Regions from separate parts of the Pantoea sp. S18 genome, predicted to be linked through region 3. Evidence: predicted binding sites of a transcription regulator. Region 3 holds the regulator's gene; each other region holds the start of a gene.
What was found. The regulator Fur, encoded in region 3, represses iron uptake genes when iron is present. The targets are predictions, from matches to a motif close to ATAATAATGAGAACNACTATCAA.
Positions count from the first base shown of each region.

Region 1: the regulator Fur is predicted to act here: its motif matches at 1,407-1,429, upstream of entS (enterobactin transporter EntS).
Region 2: the regulator Fur is predicted to act here: its motif matches at 2,178-2,200, upstream of exbB (tol-pal system-associated acyl-CoA thioesterase).
Region 4: the regulator Fur is predicted to act here: its motif matches at 1,869-1,891, upstream of VIJ98_RS20945 (TonB-dependent siderophore receptor).

Region 1 is NZ_CP142688.1:543,054-546,711, forward strand. It holds gene fepB (Fe2+-enterobactin ABC transporter substrate-binding protein) at 1-91, shown strand, start outside; gene entS (enterobactin transporter EntS) at 86-1,336, opposite strand; gene fepD (Fe(3+)-siderophore ABC transporter permease) at 1,478-2,467, shown strand; gene fepG (iron-enterobactin ABC transporter permease) at 2,464-3,447, shown strand; gene VIJ98_RS02425 (ATP-binding cassette domain-containing protein) at 3,444-3,658, shown strand, end outside.
Region 2 is NZ_CP142688.1:3,656,651-3,660,308, reverse strand. It holds gene VIJ98_RS16940 (AraC family transcriptional regulator) at 1-75, shown strand, start outside; gene VIJ98_RS16935 (DedA family protein) at 76-738, opposite strand; gene metC (cystathionine beta-lyase) at 837-2,027, opposite strand; gene exbB (tol-pal system-associated acyl-CoA thioesterase) at 2,288-3,016, shown strand; gene exbD (TonB system transport protein ExbD) at 3,022-3,444, shown strand; gene VIJ98_RS16915 (MFS transporter) at 3,622-3,658, shown strand, end outside.
Region 3 is NZ_CP142688.1:1,236,087-1,239,744, reverse strand. It holds gene ybfF (esterase) at 1-241, shown strand, start outside; gene ybfE (LexA regulated protein) at 409-684, shown strand; gene fldA (flavodoxin FldA) at 822-1,352, shown strand; gene fur (ferric iron uptake transcriptional regulator) at 1,706-2,155, shown strand; gene VIJ98_RS05575 (hypothetical protein) at 2,214-2,609, opposite strand; gene glnS (glutamine--tRNA ligase) at 2,845-3,658, opposite strand, start outside.
Region 4 is NZ_CP142689.1:229,875-233,532, forward strand. It holds gene VIJ98_RS20945 (TonB-dependent siderophore receptor) at 1-1,812, opposite strand, end outside; gene VIJ98_RS20950 (ABC transporter substrate-binding protein) at 2,347-3,243, shown strand; gene VIJ98_RS20955 (amino acid ABC transporter permease) at 3,240-3,658, shown strand, end outside.

The DNA of each region.
Region 1 (3,658 bases), 690 kb from region 3:
GTACGAGCTGGGCGTCGATTCTTTCCGTCTCGATTACTACAGCGCCAGCAATCTGCTGGCGCGTCTGGAAAAGCTGTTCGTTAAATCATGATGCCTGTTCCGCCAGCTCCGGCGCTGGCGGATGGTAACGACGTAAACGGCCCATCACCAACCACATCAATATGCCGAGCAGCGCCGCCGCAAAGCCAAATACGGCGGCGGCCTGCGGTGGCAGCAACCATGAACCCATCGCACCAATCACCGCCGCACCAATCGCATCGCCGGTCACGTTCTGCGCGGTCCACAAGCCGTTGATACGGCCTAACAGATGATCCGGCGTTAATGCCTGAATCATCGCGTACTGCACCAGACTGTTGATGGCGCTGAAGTAACCGAAGGCGACTAAACAGGCGAGCGCCAGCAGCAGGTTCGGCATCAGGCTAAACAAACCCAGCGCGATAAACGCCGCAATCGCGCTGCCGAGCACCAGCTGTCCGGGACGCGCGGCGTGTTTCAGTTTACCGCTGGTGAATGCGCCGATCGCCGCACCAAGCGGCACAGCGGCGTACATCAGGCCAAGCTGGTCCGCGCTTACTGACCAATGCGGCGCGAGGGATGGATAGAGCACGCGCACCGCGCTGGCCAGCGTCACTAATGCGCCAATCAGCGCCACCATACCGACAATCGGGCTGGCGAAAAGAAACTGCACGCCAGCGGCGAGGGATTTCAGCGGATGTTCACGCGGCTGCGGCGGAGGCGGCAAGGTCGGCAATTTCAGCAGCGTTAACACGGTAAGCAAAGTGCCGAAGGCGGCGAGGGCGTAGTTCCAGGTTACGCCGCCATGCGCAATCACCAGACCGGCAATCGCTGGCGATAAAATCGAGCCGAAGCGCACCGTCAACATGGTGATCGCGCCCGCCTGCATAATGTTTTCCCTGCCGACCAGCGCGGGCGTCGCCGCCAGCAGCGCGGTCACGCCAATCGCGCCGAAAAAGCCATCCCAGAAACCGAGCAGATAAACCGCGATCAAAGAGGGTTCTGGCAGCGCGGCGTTGATGGCGAGCGCGATAAAACCTAAGCCGCAGGTCGATCGGGCAAACAGAATCAGCTTTTTGCGTTCATGGCGATCCGCCAATACGCCGCCGGTGAGCAGGCCGATAAACATGCCCGCAGCGGCCAGCGTCACCGCCAATCCCACCAGCAGCGGTGAATTTGTCAGGTGCTGGATCTGCACCGGCACCGCCACGGCGAGCATGCCGAGTGCGACAATCGAGATAAAACGCGCGATAAACACCGCGCGAAAAGCCGGATGGGTTTTCAGCAGCGAGAGATCGATAAAGTGGGAAGATTTGTTCATGTGTTCGCCTTATTGCACCAATTTTCCTCATCGTCCGCGAGGCGAGTCATGGTAACATAGCTAAACGCGAGTAATAACGATAACCATTATCAAGTTACATCGCGCATGCGACGACGTTGAACAGTGAAGGTTTAGAACGCTATGCGCCAGATTCGTGCATTAGCAGGCTCAGGGATTCTGCTCTTGCTCCTCATCGCGCTCAGCTTAATGCTGGGGGCAAAATCGATACCGCTTCCCGATGTTTATCATTCGCTTACCACCTCCTGTAACAGCGCGGAGTGCGTCATTGTGCGTGACGCGCGCCTGCCACGTACGCTGGCCGGTTTACTGGCGGGCGTGGCGCTGGGCATTGCTGGTGCGTTGATGCAGAGCCTGACGCGCAATCCGCTGGCCGATCCCGGCATTCTTGGCGTTAACGCCGGAGCCGGTTTCGCGGTGGTGATTGGCATTGCGCTGTTCGGTGCTGACTCGCCGGTGGATTGGCTCGGCTTCGCCTTTGGCGGCGCGCTGTTGGCTTCCGTGCTGGTGGCGATGACCGGCGCGATTGGCGGCGGGCGCGTCAATCCGGTGCGTCTGACGCTGGCCGGCGTGGCGCTGGGCGCGGTGCTGGATGGATTAACCTCTGGTCTGTCGCTGCTTAATCCTGACATCTACGATCATCTGCGCTTCTGGCACAGCGGTTCGCTGGATATTCGCAACTTCTCTACGCTGCGCACGCTGTTCCCGGCGGTGCTGATCGGCAGCGTGGTGGCCATTGCGCTGTCGCAGGCGCTGAACAGTTTGAGTATGGGCGGCGACATGGCGACCGCGCTCGGTACGCGAGTGGCGCGCACCCAACTGCTTGGCCTGTTGGCGATTGCGCTACTGTGCGGCGCAGCCACGGCGGCGGTGGGCCCGATTGCCTTTGTTGGTTTGATGACGCCGCACTTTGCCCGCTGGCTGGTGGGCAACGATCACCGCTGGATGCTGCCCGCGACCGCGCTGGTCACGCCGATTCTGCTGCTTGCCGCCGATATTCTTGGCCGCCTGCTGGTGGCGGGCGAGCTGCGGGTTTCCATCGTTACGGCGATGCTCGGTGCGCCGATGCTAATTGTGCTGGTGCGCCGTAAATTGGGTCGGGGTGCATTATGACGCGTCGTGTCTGGCTTCATACGCTTTGGCTGCTGTGCGCCTGCGCTCTGCTTGCCTGGCTGGCGATGACGCGCGGCGCATTGCAGATTAGCGGTGAACAGATCTGGCAAATTCTGCTCGGGCAGGGCGCCAGCAACGTCAAACTGATCGTGCTGGAGTGGCGCTTGCCGCGTGTGCTGATGGCGCTGTTGATTGGTGCGGCGTTAGGCATCAGCGGCGCGATTTTCCAGTCGCTGCTGCGCAATCCGCTCGGCAGTCCAGACATTCTTGGCTTCAACACCGGCGCTTACAGCGGCGTGCTGGTGGCGCTGGTGCTGTTCAATCAAAGCGTCACAGCGATGACTGGCGCAGCGTTGATTGGCGGTATTGCCACGGCGGCGCTGGTTTATCTATTTGCCTGGCGCAACGGCGTGGAAACCTTCCGCCTGATTATCGTCGGCATCAGCGTGCGAGCGCTGCTGATGGCGTTGAACTCATGGCTGATTATCAGCGCTTCGCTGGAGTCGGCGCTGAGTGCGGGCTTGTGGAGCGCCGGATCGCTCAACGGCATTACCTGGGCGAAAACGCCGCCGGTGATTGTGGTGCTGCTGCTGGCGTTACTGCTGATGGCGCTGCTGGCGCGGCGGATGCGGTTGCTGGAGATGGGCGACGATACCGCCTGCGCGCTTGGCGTGCCGGTGGAGCGCAGCCGCATGTGGCTAATGCTGATTGGCGTGGTGCTCACGGCGGCGTCTACCGCGCTGGTTGGGCCGATTTCGTTTGTCGCGCTGCTGGCGCCGCAGATTGCCCGTCGCCTCGGCGGCGGTGTCAAAGGTGCCTTGCCGCTGGCGGCGTTGTGCGGCGCGCTGCTGCTGATTGCCGCAGACTTCGCCGCACAGCACTTATTCCTGCCTTATCAATTACCGGTTGGCGTGATTACCGTCATTCTCGGTGGACTTTATCTGATTGCTTTACTGGTGCGGGAGGCGCGACGCCAATGACCGAGATCCCTTCACGTCTGCGCGGCGATGGCCTGACGCTGGGCTACGATAAAAAGGTGGTGGCAGAGAATCTGTCGGTGGCGATTCCGCAAGGTGAGCTGACGGTGATTATCGGCCCCAACGCCTGCGGCAAATCGACGCTGCTGCGTACACTGAGTCGCCTGCATACGCCGCTGAAAGGTGAGGTGTTGCTGGATGGCGCGGCCATTGC
Region 2 (3,658 bases), 1.9 Mb from region 3:
CGCTATTTCGGCGTGACGCCGGGAGAAGAGGCAAGCCGCGTGCGTCAAACCTTACCGTTTGACGCCGCGTCGTAATCAGGAGACTTTCTGGCGGCGTTTTTTCCAGATCACCACAATGCTGCCGGCCAGGCCGATAAACAGCAGCGCGATCGGCAGAATCATCAGGATCGCCATCACCTGATCTTCATGGCGCTTGATAAAGGGCACATGGCTAATGCCGTAGCCTAGCGTCACCACAATCCCAACCCACAACAAACCGCTCAACCAGTTAAACAGCTGGAAGCGGCCATTGTTCAAACCGGAAATGCCGGCCATGGTGGGCAGCAAGGTGCGTACAAAAGCGAGGAAGCGGCCAACCAGCAGCGCCATCAAACCGTGGCGGTTAAACATATTCCACGCGCGCTGGTGATATTGCGCGGGCAGATGCAGTAACCAGCTTTTCACCAGTTTGGTGTTGCCGAGCCAGCGCCCTTGCAGATAGCTGAGCCAGCAGCCGAGACTGGCCGCCGTGGTCAAAATCACAATCGTCGGCACGAAATCCATCACACCTTTAGCGACCATCGCGCCCGCCAGTAACAGCAGGCTATCGCCCGGCAGGAATGACGCGGGCAGCAAACCGTTTTCCAGAAACAGCGTTAAAAACATCACGCCGTAAACAATCCAAACGACATCCGGATTGCCTAGCGCGGCAAAATCCTGATGCCAAAGCGCCTGGACAATCTCATGTAAAACACCCATCAGCTATTCCATCGAGTCACAAGGAGTCTAATTTTAACCTTCTGTGGCATCGTATACGTTGATCTCTCATCGCCGCCACAGCGTGGTTTATCTTCTGTTTAACTTCTTAAACGTGCAAAACCGGCTTTCAGGTCATCCAGCAAGTCGTCGACATGTTCGAGGCCGATATGCAGACGCACCAAAGTGCCGTCAAAATCCACGCCGCCCGCCGGACGAATCGCCGCCAGCTCTTCGGGCTGATTTGCCAGAATCAGTGATTCATAGCCGCCCCACGAATACGCCATGCTGAAATGGTGGAAGTGATCGAGGTAATTTGCCAGCTGCTCACGGCTCAGTTTTTCATGCAGGATGAAAGAGAACAAACCGCTGCTGCCGCTGAAATCACGCTGCCAGAATTCATGGCCTTTACACTGCGCCAGCGCCGGATGATTCACGCGCGCTACTTCCGGCTGCGTTGCCAGCCATTCGGCCACCTGCAATCCGCTCTCTTCGTGCTGACGCAAACGCGTGCCCAGCGTACGAATGCCGCGGCTCGCCATATAGGCGGTATCGGCATCGACCATCTGGCCCATCAGATAGGAATTCTCGCGCAGCTGTGGCCAGCAACGTTCATTCGCTACCGCAGTGCCAATCATCGCATCGCTGTGACCAATGATGTATTTGGTGCCGGCCTGAATCGAAATATCGATGCCATGCTCCAGCGCGTTAAACAGCACGCCCGCCGCCCAGGTATTATCGATCATGATGATCGCATCCGGCGCTTTGGCGCGCACGGCGGCAACAATCGCCGGAATATCCTGCACTTCCATGGTGATCGATGCCGGTGATTCCAGGAACACCACGCGCGTATTCGGCTGCACCAGTTCGCCAATTTCGCTGCCGATGCAGTGGTCGAAATAGGTGGTGGTGACGTTCAGCTTACTGAGAATTTTCGAGCAGAAATCCTGCGTCGGTTCATAGACCGCGCCGCTGACCAGAATATGGTCGCCAGCTTCGACAAAGGACAAAATGGCATTAGAGACTGCCGCCGCACCGCACGGATAAAGTGCGCAACCTGCGCCGCCTTCCAGCTCGGTCATGGCGTCTTGCAGCGAGAAATGGGTGAGGGTGCCGCGACGGCCATAAAACAGCTCGCCTGAAGCGCGACCGGCGGTAGCACGTTTCTTGTCGGCGACCGTGTCAAAAACCAGGGATGAAGCGCGTTGAATTACGCTGTTAACTGAGCCTTGAGTGTAACGTTTATTGCGTCCCGCGCTGACAAGCGTGGTGTCTATTTTCTTCGTTGCCATCACTGCCTTTCCTGACATTTCCCACAAAACATCCACGTTACCACGAATCAGCGTAGTGGGTTGAGCCTGATTGCGGATTATCAGAGTGAGGCCAGTATTGCGCATAACATCAGCTAAATTGTGGAAATTGCTGGCCTCTTTGCTTTGTAAATAGTAATGAGAACCACTATCACTTCGGGCGTTTTTTTTGCTATGATCCGCGCTTCAATCGTGAACTGTGCAACAGAAGTTGGAGATGCAGCGTGGTAGCCAGTGATTTGATGCAAACGGATCTCTCCGTTTGGGGCATGTATCAGCATGCCGATATCGTGGTAAAGATTGTGATGATTGGCCTGTTACTGGCTTCCGTTGTCACCTGGGCAATTTTCTTCGGTAAGTTTGCTGAGCTGAGCGGGGCGAAACGTCGCCTGAAACGCGAGCAGCAAGCGCTGGGCGAAGCCCGCTCGTTAAACGATGCTTACCGTGCTGCTGAAACCTTCAAAGCCAACAGCCACAGCGCTGTGCTGCTTAACGATGCGCAGAATGAGCTGGAGCTGTCTGCCGGCACCGAAGATCTGGATGGCATTAAAGAGCGTACCAGCTTCCGTCTCGATCGCCGCGTGGCCGCATTCAGTCGTCATGCCGGTCGCGGTAATGGTTTCCTCGCCACCATCGGTTCCGTTGCGCCGTTTATCGGTCTGTTTGGTACCGTTTGGGGCATCATGAACAGCTTCATCGGTATCGCTAAAACGCAAACCACCAACCTCGCCGTGGTTGCGCCGGGCATCGCCGAAGCGCTGCTGGCCACCGCGATTGGTCTGGTTGCGGCAATTCCTGCCGTGGTTATCTACAACGTCTTCGCGCGTATGATTGCCAGCTACAAAGCGTCGCTGGGCGATGTCGCCGCGCAGGTCATGCTGCTGCAGAGCCGCGACCTTGACCTCGGCAACGTCGATACCGCGAAAGAAGCCAACCGTCCAGCGGCGGCACAGAAACTGCGCGTAGGATAAGTATTATGGCGATGCGTTTAAACGATGACTCGGTCGGCGATGGCGAAATGCACGAAATCAACGTGACGCCGTTTATCGACGTCATGTTAGTTCTGCTGATCATCTTTATGGTCGCCGCGCCATTAGCCACCGTCGATGTGCGCGTTAACCTGCCAGCATCGACCAGCGCGCCGCAGCCTCGTCCGGAAAAGCCGGTTTATCTCTCCATCAAGGAAGATAAGCAGATCTTCATCGGTAACGATGCGGTCACCAAAGAGACGCTGGTGAATGCGCTGACGGCACAAACCGAAGGCAAGAAAGACACCACCATCTTCTTCCAGGCGGATAAATCGGTTGATTACGCCACCCTGATGGAAGTGATGGATCAGCTGCGTGAAGCCGGTTATCTGAAGATTGGCCTGATGGGCATGGAAACGGTCAAAAAATAATATTTTTCAGCGTAGACGTAGGGTCGCCATTAATGGCGACCTTTTTTATTTCCCGCACTTAACTTGTTAATTTATTGTTACTATTGGTCTTATTTTTGTAAACTGCAATGGTGAAGAGGATCACGTTTATTCCTGGCCCGGCACGTTAAAACGGAAGAAAAAACCAGGAAGGACAATATGAGCTCAAGTCACTCTTTACAAAAGTCGTCGCAAG
Region 3 (3,658 bases):
GCCGGTGTTGTGGGATAACTACAGCACCATCTCCGGCTGGAAAGAGATTCCTGCATGGCCGCATCCGGCACTGTTTATCCGCGGCGGCGATTCGCCTTATCTGGATAATCGGCATCGCGATGCGCTGCTGCGTCAGTTCCCGCAGGCGCATGCACATGTGATCAGCGGAGCTGGACATTGGGTGCACGCCGAGAAACCCGATGCGGTGTTACGCGCCGTTCGGCGTTTTTTTAACCTGTAAAAGCAAAAGCTTGCCGCTTGCGCTTTAGGGTTGGCGTCAGGGAAGGCGCTGGAGTATGATGTCGCGCTAAAAATTTGCCACGGATATTTTTTCGCCGTGGTCGGGCCGATAATGTTTTAATCGCGCAGCGCCTTTCCGCCGTTCGCGCCCACTCAGTTTTACAAACCATGGCAAAAGAACAGACAGACCGCACTACGCTTGATCTCTTCGCAGACGAGCGGCGTCCTGGTCGCCCGAAAACCAGCCCGCTGACGCGTGATGAACAGTTACGCATCAACAAACGCAACCAGCTCAAGCGCGATAAAGTGCGTGGGCTGCGTCGTGTTGAGCTGAAGATGTCGAGCGAGGCAGTTGACGCGCTCAGCACGCTGGCCGATCAGCAAAACATCAGTCGCAGCGAATTGATTGAACAAATGCTGCTGGCACAGCTCAAACTGTCGTAACGCGCGAAGACCGCACGCTGGAACACAAAGTCACGGCTTTACAAGTTCCGCACTTTTTACCGGTCTGCTATTATTCGCATAACTGTGCAGTCAACTGACTTACTTTCACAATCAGGATTCAAGAGGTTACCTAACCCATGGCAATCGTAGGCATTTTCTTCGGCAGCGATACCGGCAACACTGAAAACATTGCAAAGATGATCCAGAAACAACTGGGTAAAGATGTCGCCGAAGTGCATGACATTGCTAAGAGCACCAAAGAAGATCTCGATGCATTCGACATCCTGCTGCTGGGTATTCCAACCTGGTATTACGGCGAAGCGCAGTGTGACTGGGATGATTTTTTCCCGACGCTGGAAGAGATTGATTTCAATGGCAAGCTGGTAGCGCTGTTTGGTTGTGGCGATCAGGAAGATTATGCCGAGTACTTCTGTGACGCGATGGGCACCATCCGTGACATCATCGAGCCAAACGGTGCGGTGATTGTTGGTCACTGGCCAACCGAAGGCTATCATTTCGAAGCCTCTAAAGGTCTGGCCGATGACAAAAACTTCCTGGGTCTGGCGATTGATGAAGATCGTCAACCAGAATTGACCAACGAACGTGTTGAGAAGTGGGTGAAGCAGATCTTCGATGAGCTGCAGCTGAAAGAGATTATTGAAGCTTAATTCCCTGCTCTGCCCGATGTGCGCGCTGCCTCACATCGGGCAACGGAATTTCCTATAAAAATAATAGCTACGGTTTTTTAACTTTTCCCCGCAAATCTGTAGAATACCCGCAATGGTCATCCGCTTATTCCTCTGGCAGTAGAATGAGGCTGAGTGAAATGGAATCCAAAACCCAAGCGTCCTGAAGACGTTAGTGACTTATCCTTACAACCTTTGGTGATTAAGGACGTTGCCTTGGTTTTCATTTCACTGCTTGAGTTCTATAATGAGACGCAAATGAGAATGCGCGTTGACCTAAACATTCAAGGCCCCTGCGCCGCAAGTGACTAGCAAAGTAACAGGACAATATCCGCATGACTGACAACAACTCCGCATTGAAGAAGGCTGGCCTGAAAGTCACGCTACCCAGACTGAAAATTCTGGAAGTGCTTCAGGGACCCGGCCCCGAGTCCCATCACGTCAGTGCGGAAGATTTGTATAAGCGCCTGATCGATATGGGCGAAGAGATTGGTCTGGCAACGGTGTATCGCGTTCTTAACCAGTTTGACGACGCGGGCATCGTAACCCGTCATAACTTTGAAGGCGGCAAATCTGTCTTCGAACTGACTCAGCAACATCACCACGATCACTTGATCTGCCTGGATTGTGGCAAAGTTATCGAATTCAGCGATGAATCAATCGAAACGCGTCAGCGTGAAATTGCCACTCGCCACGGCATCAAGCTTAGCAACCACAGCCTGTACCTGTATGGTCACTGTGCTCTGGGAGACTGCCGCGAAGACGATACGCTCCACGATAAGTAATTGAGTGTGCTATGCAGTATAAAAAAACCGGCTTAAGCCGGTTTTTTTATGTCTGAAATCAGGCAACGAGCGTTTCCTGCAAGTAGCGCCAGCGCGGAATGGCGGTGCTGCAATCCAGTACCGCCAGAGAAATGCGGGTCTGATTGGTGCCATTCATCATCTGCAATTCACGATACTGAATTGTGACTTCGTCGCTTTGCTGCGAAATGATGGCGTGCTCACTGGTGGCAATTCGCATCCCTTCACGCTGCCCCTGCAACTGGCGAAACAGTGTTTCCATCTCATTAAGATCAAGCTGTTTACCCTGAGGCGTAACCATTTTGAAGTCGGGATGAAAGTACGACAAGAACAGATCAATGCTGTCATCACTGCCTTCTGCCTGATTGAAAATACGTTCGATAAGCTGATGTAAAACCACCACGCTATGTTTGGCTTCCAGGGCGAGACTTGTCATTTTTTATCCTTTGATTACCCGCAGAGCAACGGCTGAGAGCGCATAGCCTACCTGAAAAAAAGTTTTTCACACTGGCAAATGGTTTAATTTTGCTAAAGTCAGAATAGTCGCAAATAAGGAATTAAAGGCTAATTGCAGCGGGCAGCATAAAAGGTCGTATCTGGTTAAATCGAGACAATAAAAAAGGGCGATTGCTCGCCCTTTCATGATCTTATCGTGCTAGCGACAAAATGTATTAATCGCCGATTTTTGCCCAGGTATCACGCAAACCAACGGTGCGGTTAAACACCAGTTTGGATGGCTGTGAATAGACGCTATCAGCACAGAAATAGCCTTCGCGTTCGAACTGGTACGGTGCCATTGGATCGGCTGCACGCAAACCTGGCTCCACGAAGCCCTGTTTGATTTCCAGCGAGTTCGAGTTGATGGTGGTGAGGAAATCCTCAGCCGCGCCCGGATTTGGCACACTGAACAGACGATCGTACAGGCGGAATTCCGCTGGCAGCGCGTGAATTGCAGAAACCCAATGGATGACGCCTTTCACTTTACGGCCATCAGCCGGATCTTTGCTCAGCGTATCAACGTCGCAGGTACAATAGATGCAGGTGATATTGCCTTCATCATCCTTCGCCACACGTTCGGCACGGATCACGTAAGCATTACGCAGACGCACTTCTTTGCCCAGCACCAGACGTTTGTACTGCTTGTTAGCTTCTTCACGGAAGTCCGCGCGATCGATCCACACTTCACGGCTGAATGGCACTTCACGCGTACCCATCTCAGGTTTGTTCGGATGATTCGGCATGCTGATGATCTCTTCGTGACCTGCAGGCAGGTTCTCGATCACCACTTTCAGCGGATCCATTACGGCCATAGCACGCGGTGCGTTTTCATTGAGATCGTCACGAATGCACGATTCCAGTGAAGCCATCTCCACGATATTGTCCTGTTTAGTCACACCAATACGGCGGCAGAACTCACGGATGGAAGCGGCGCTGTAACCACGACGACGCAGACCAGACACGGTCAGCATGCGCGGATCGTCCCAG
Region 4 (3,658 bases), on a different replicon from region 3:
GCGGAACATGTAGGTAGCGTTGGAGCGCCATTCCAGCGTATCGGCAATTAAAGGAATGGTCAGATTACCTTCCAGTCCTTCGACAATCGCTTTGCCGCCGTTTTCCCAGCGCAGCACGTTATAAACCGGGCGGGTGTTGGAATAAACCGGCTCGGTGCCCGACACAATCTTGTTCTTGTAGTCATTGCGGAACCAGGTGATGCCCGCGACATAGCCTTCGTTGCTGAATTCCAGACCAATCTCTTTGTTGACGCTGGTTTCTGCATCGAGATCGTCATTACCCAGCAGATAACATTGGCTGAGGCCAATCGGGCAGCCGTTGCCACGCGTCGAGAGCAGATAACCCGGCGTTGACTGATACAGGTTAGGCGCTTTAAACACCCGCGCAATACCGGCTTTCAAGGTGAAGTAGTCGCCTAATCCTTGTGAAACGTTCAGGCTTGGGCTCCAGTTCGCGCCAAACTGATCGTGATAATCAAAACGCAGGCCCGGAATTACTTCGGTGGTATCAGTGGCAGCAATGTTGTCTTCGAAGAACAGAGAACTGATGGTGGCACTGTTTTTGCTGCTGCGCTGCGACGGATCGCCAGAGCTGCCTGGCAGATTGACGCCGCTGGCGTTGGACGCCAGCATTGATGCCGGATCGTTCAACTCGTCGCGGTTCCATTCCGCGCCCAGCGTCACGGTTTGATCAACCAGCAGCTGCAGCGGGAAGTTGATCTCTCCGCCCGCGCGATAGCTTTCCAAACGACTGGTGGCATACGTATCGCTGTTGATCATCCCTTCGGTACGACCAGCAGTGCCTTCCTGCAGGCGCGTATTATTGGTTTTCTCGTAGTTAAAGTTGAGCTTCGAGGTTCCCCAATCCCAGATACCGTTGTGCGCGATGCCGTAGCTCTGACGATACATGCGGTTAGTTTCATCGCCGTACAGCGATTCCACTAAACCGTCGGTGCTGGCGTTGCTGTTGCTGTTTTGCGTATCACCGGCGTAAATGTTGCCCTGACGGCTGTAACCGTAGGAGAAGTCGACAATTTGTAGCGGCGTGATTTTCCACGACAGCACGGTATTGATGTCTTTATTGCGCACGCCTTCACGGCCCGCAGCGTATGAACCGTTTTCGGCGGTGTTGATATCGAACGCATCGGCATCGGTTCGGTTGATGTTGCCGTACAGACGCATGGTCAAGGCATCACCGGCCAGCGGGCCGCTGAGATTGAAGTTAGCGCGTCGGGTATCACCTTCTTTGTCGTTTTCTGGCTGGCTGGTGTAGAGCGACAGCGAGCCGTGCCAGTCATTGGTTGGACGCTTGGTGATGATGTTCACCACGCCGCCCGCCGCGCCAGAACCGTAACGTGCGGCGGCCGGGCCACGAATCACTTCAATGCGCTCCACCATTTCCGCTGGCACCCAGTTGGTATCGCCGCGTGAATCACGCTCGCCGCGCCAGCTGTAACGCACTGAGTTACGCGAAGAAACCGGCACGCCATCGATCATTATCAAGGTGTTTTCCGGGCCCATGCCACGGATATCAATTTGACGGTTATTGCCGCGGCTGCCGCTGGCGCCGTTACCGGTGAGGTTCACGCCGGGCATTTTGCGGATGATGTCGGAGAGATCGTTAACAGGGGGATTTTTCTTGATGTCTTCAGCCGTAATGGTGGACACGCCCGGTTGCTGTTTGAGCTCCTGCTCGGCGGTGACGATCATTGATTCATCGTCAGCCAGCTTTTCTGAAGTTTCAGCTGCAAAAGCAGGTGACGTTAGCATTCCCGCTAAAAAAAGCGCAATCGGACGCTTTTTGCCACGCATAGTTACATTCACTTAAGTTTTCTCCCTGTTACGTTAACAATTGTAAGTAAATGCGCATGATAATGATAACGTTTCTCATTGTCTATTCAGCGAGACGGCAACAAGTCTGACAATACAAACCTTTACAAAGGATTTTCCGTTGCGGGTACGAGTTGTGGGGGGAAGGTAACTCCTCAGGTGCTTAGATGAATCCGTTATGAGTAAGAAGAAATGTATCGATGAATATTGGATAAGCAGGCTATTGATTCACTAGCAAATTCTGAATTCTGCTGAGTCTTACGTGCCAAATCTGGGGCGGAAATCCCGCCTTGCAACCGTGCTTGCGGCTATTGCCATATTTCGGCAATAGATATGTTTTTTTCGCATTTGTGATCGCCGTATATCTTCAAACACAATGTCTCCGGGACGTAATGAGGATGACAATTCCTTCCACCGCACGCCGTTCGCGCGAGGTTAGTCAGGAGACAAAACCATCGCTACCTCAACGCCTTTTCCCTGTGGGGAAACTTTTTATAAATCAGGAGAAAGGTTCCAGTGAAATTCGCCAAAGGCATGACTATTCTTGCGCTCGCGCTGAGTGCACACACCGCGTTCGCCGCCGATGAATCCGTCCCAACTGACAGCTCAATCCACGTGCAGGCCGATCCCGCGCTGAAAAGTTTGCTGCCTGCGGATGTGGTGAAACGTGGCTACATTGTTGCCGGAACCAACCCCAACACGCCGCCAACCACCTTCTATAAAGAAGACAACAAAACCCTGGCTGGCCGTGAAATCGATATTATGAATGCCGTGGGCGAGCGTCTGGGAATCCAGGTTCAGTGGCGCGACACCGGCGGTTTCGACAACATCATTCCAGGCCTGAAAACCGGACGCTACGATGTTGCGCTTTCTAACATCAACGCCACGCCAGCGCGTGCCAAGATCATCGACTTCGTCGGTTACTACGATGCCAGCCGCCTCGGCATTATCTCGCGTAAAGATGCCAACATCGCGCCATTCAAAGAACTGGCGGATGTATGCGGTAAAGAAGTGGGTGCCGGTTCCGGTACCACGCAGGTCACGCGCCTTGAAGACGCCAGCAAAGCCTGTGAAGCGGCGGGTAAAAAACCAATCAAAGTTTCGGTATTCCCGGATCGTCCAGCTGGCGTGCAGGCGGTGGTAAGCGGTCGCGTGCCAATGTTCCTCGGCCCGTATGAAGGCTTGCTGTGGCAGGTGAAAGTGATCAAACCGCTGACCATGAGCGGCGAAATCACTGTACACGATGCGCCAGTTTCCGTTGCTTTCCCGAAAGATTCTGCGCTTGAGCCCGCCGTACAGGCCGCGCTGAACTCGCTGATCAAAGATGGCAGCTACAACAAGATCCTCGACAACTGGGGCATCGGCTTTGGTGCTGTTAAACAAGCCAAACGCAATCAGGAAATCTTTCAATGAGTGATTTTCACGACCACACCGGCGATTTGAAAATCGTCGGCAAACGTTACTACGGACGCTGGCTGAGTGCGCTGGTGGTGCTGTTGTGCGTGGTGGCGATGGCGAACTCGATGATTAACAATCCACGCTTCGAATGGAGCGTGATTGCGGAGAACTTTACCGGCGAATCGATCCTGCAAGGCGTATTAATGACGCTGCAGCTCACCGCGATCTCTGTGGTGCTGGGTTTTGCTTTTGGTACGGTGCTGGCGCTGATGCGCCTCTCCTCCAATCCGGTGCTGGTGGGCGTGAGCTGGTTTTATACCTGGTTCTTCCGTGGTGTGCCGATGCTGGTGCAACTGTTCCTGTGGTACAACATCGCGGCGCTTTATCCCACCATCGCCTTGTCGATTCCGGGCCTCGGCGAACTCTGGAG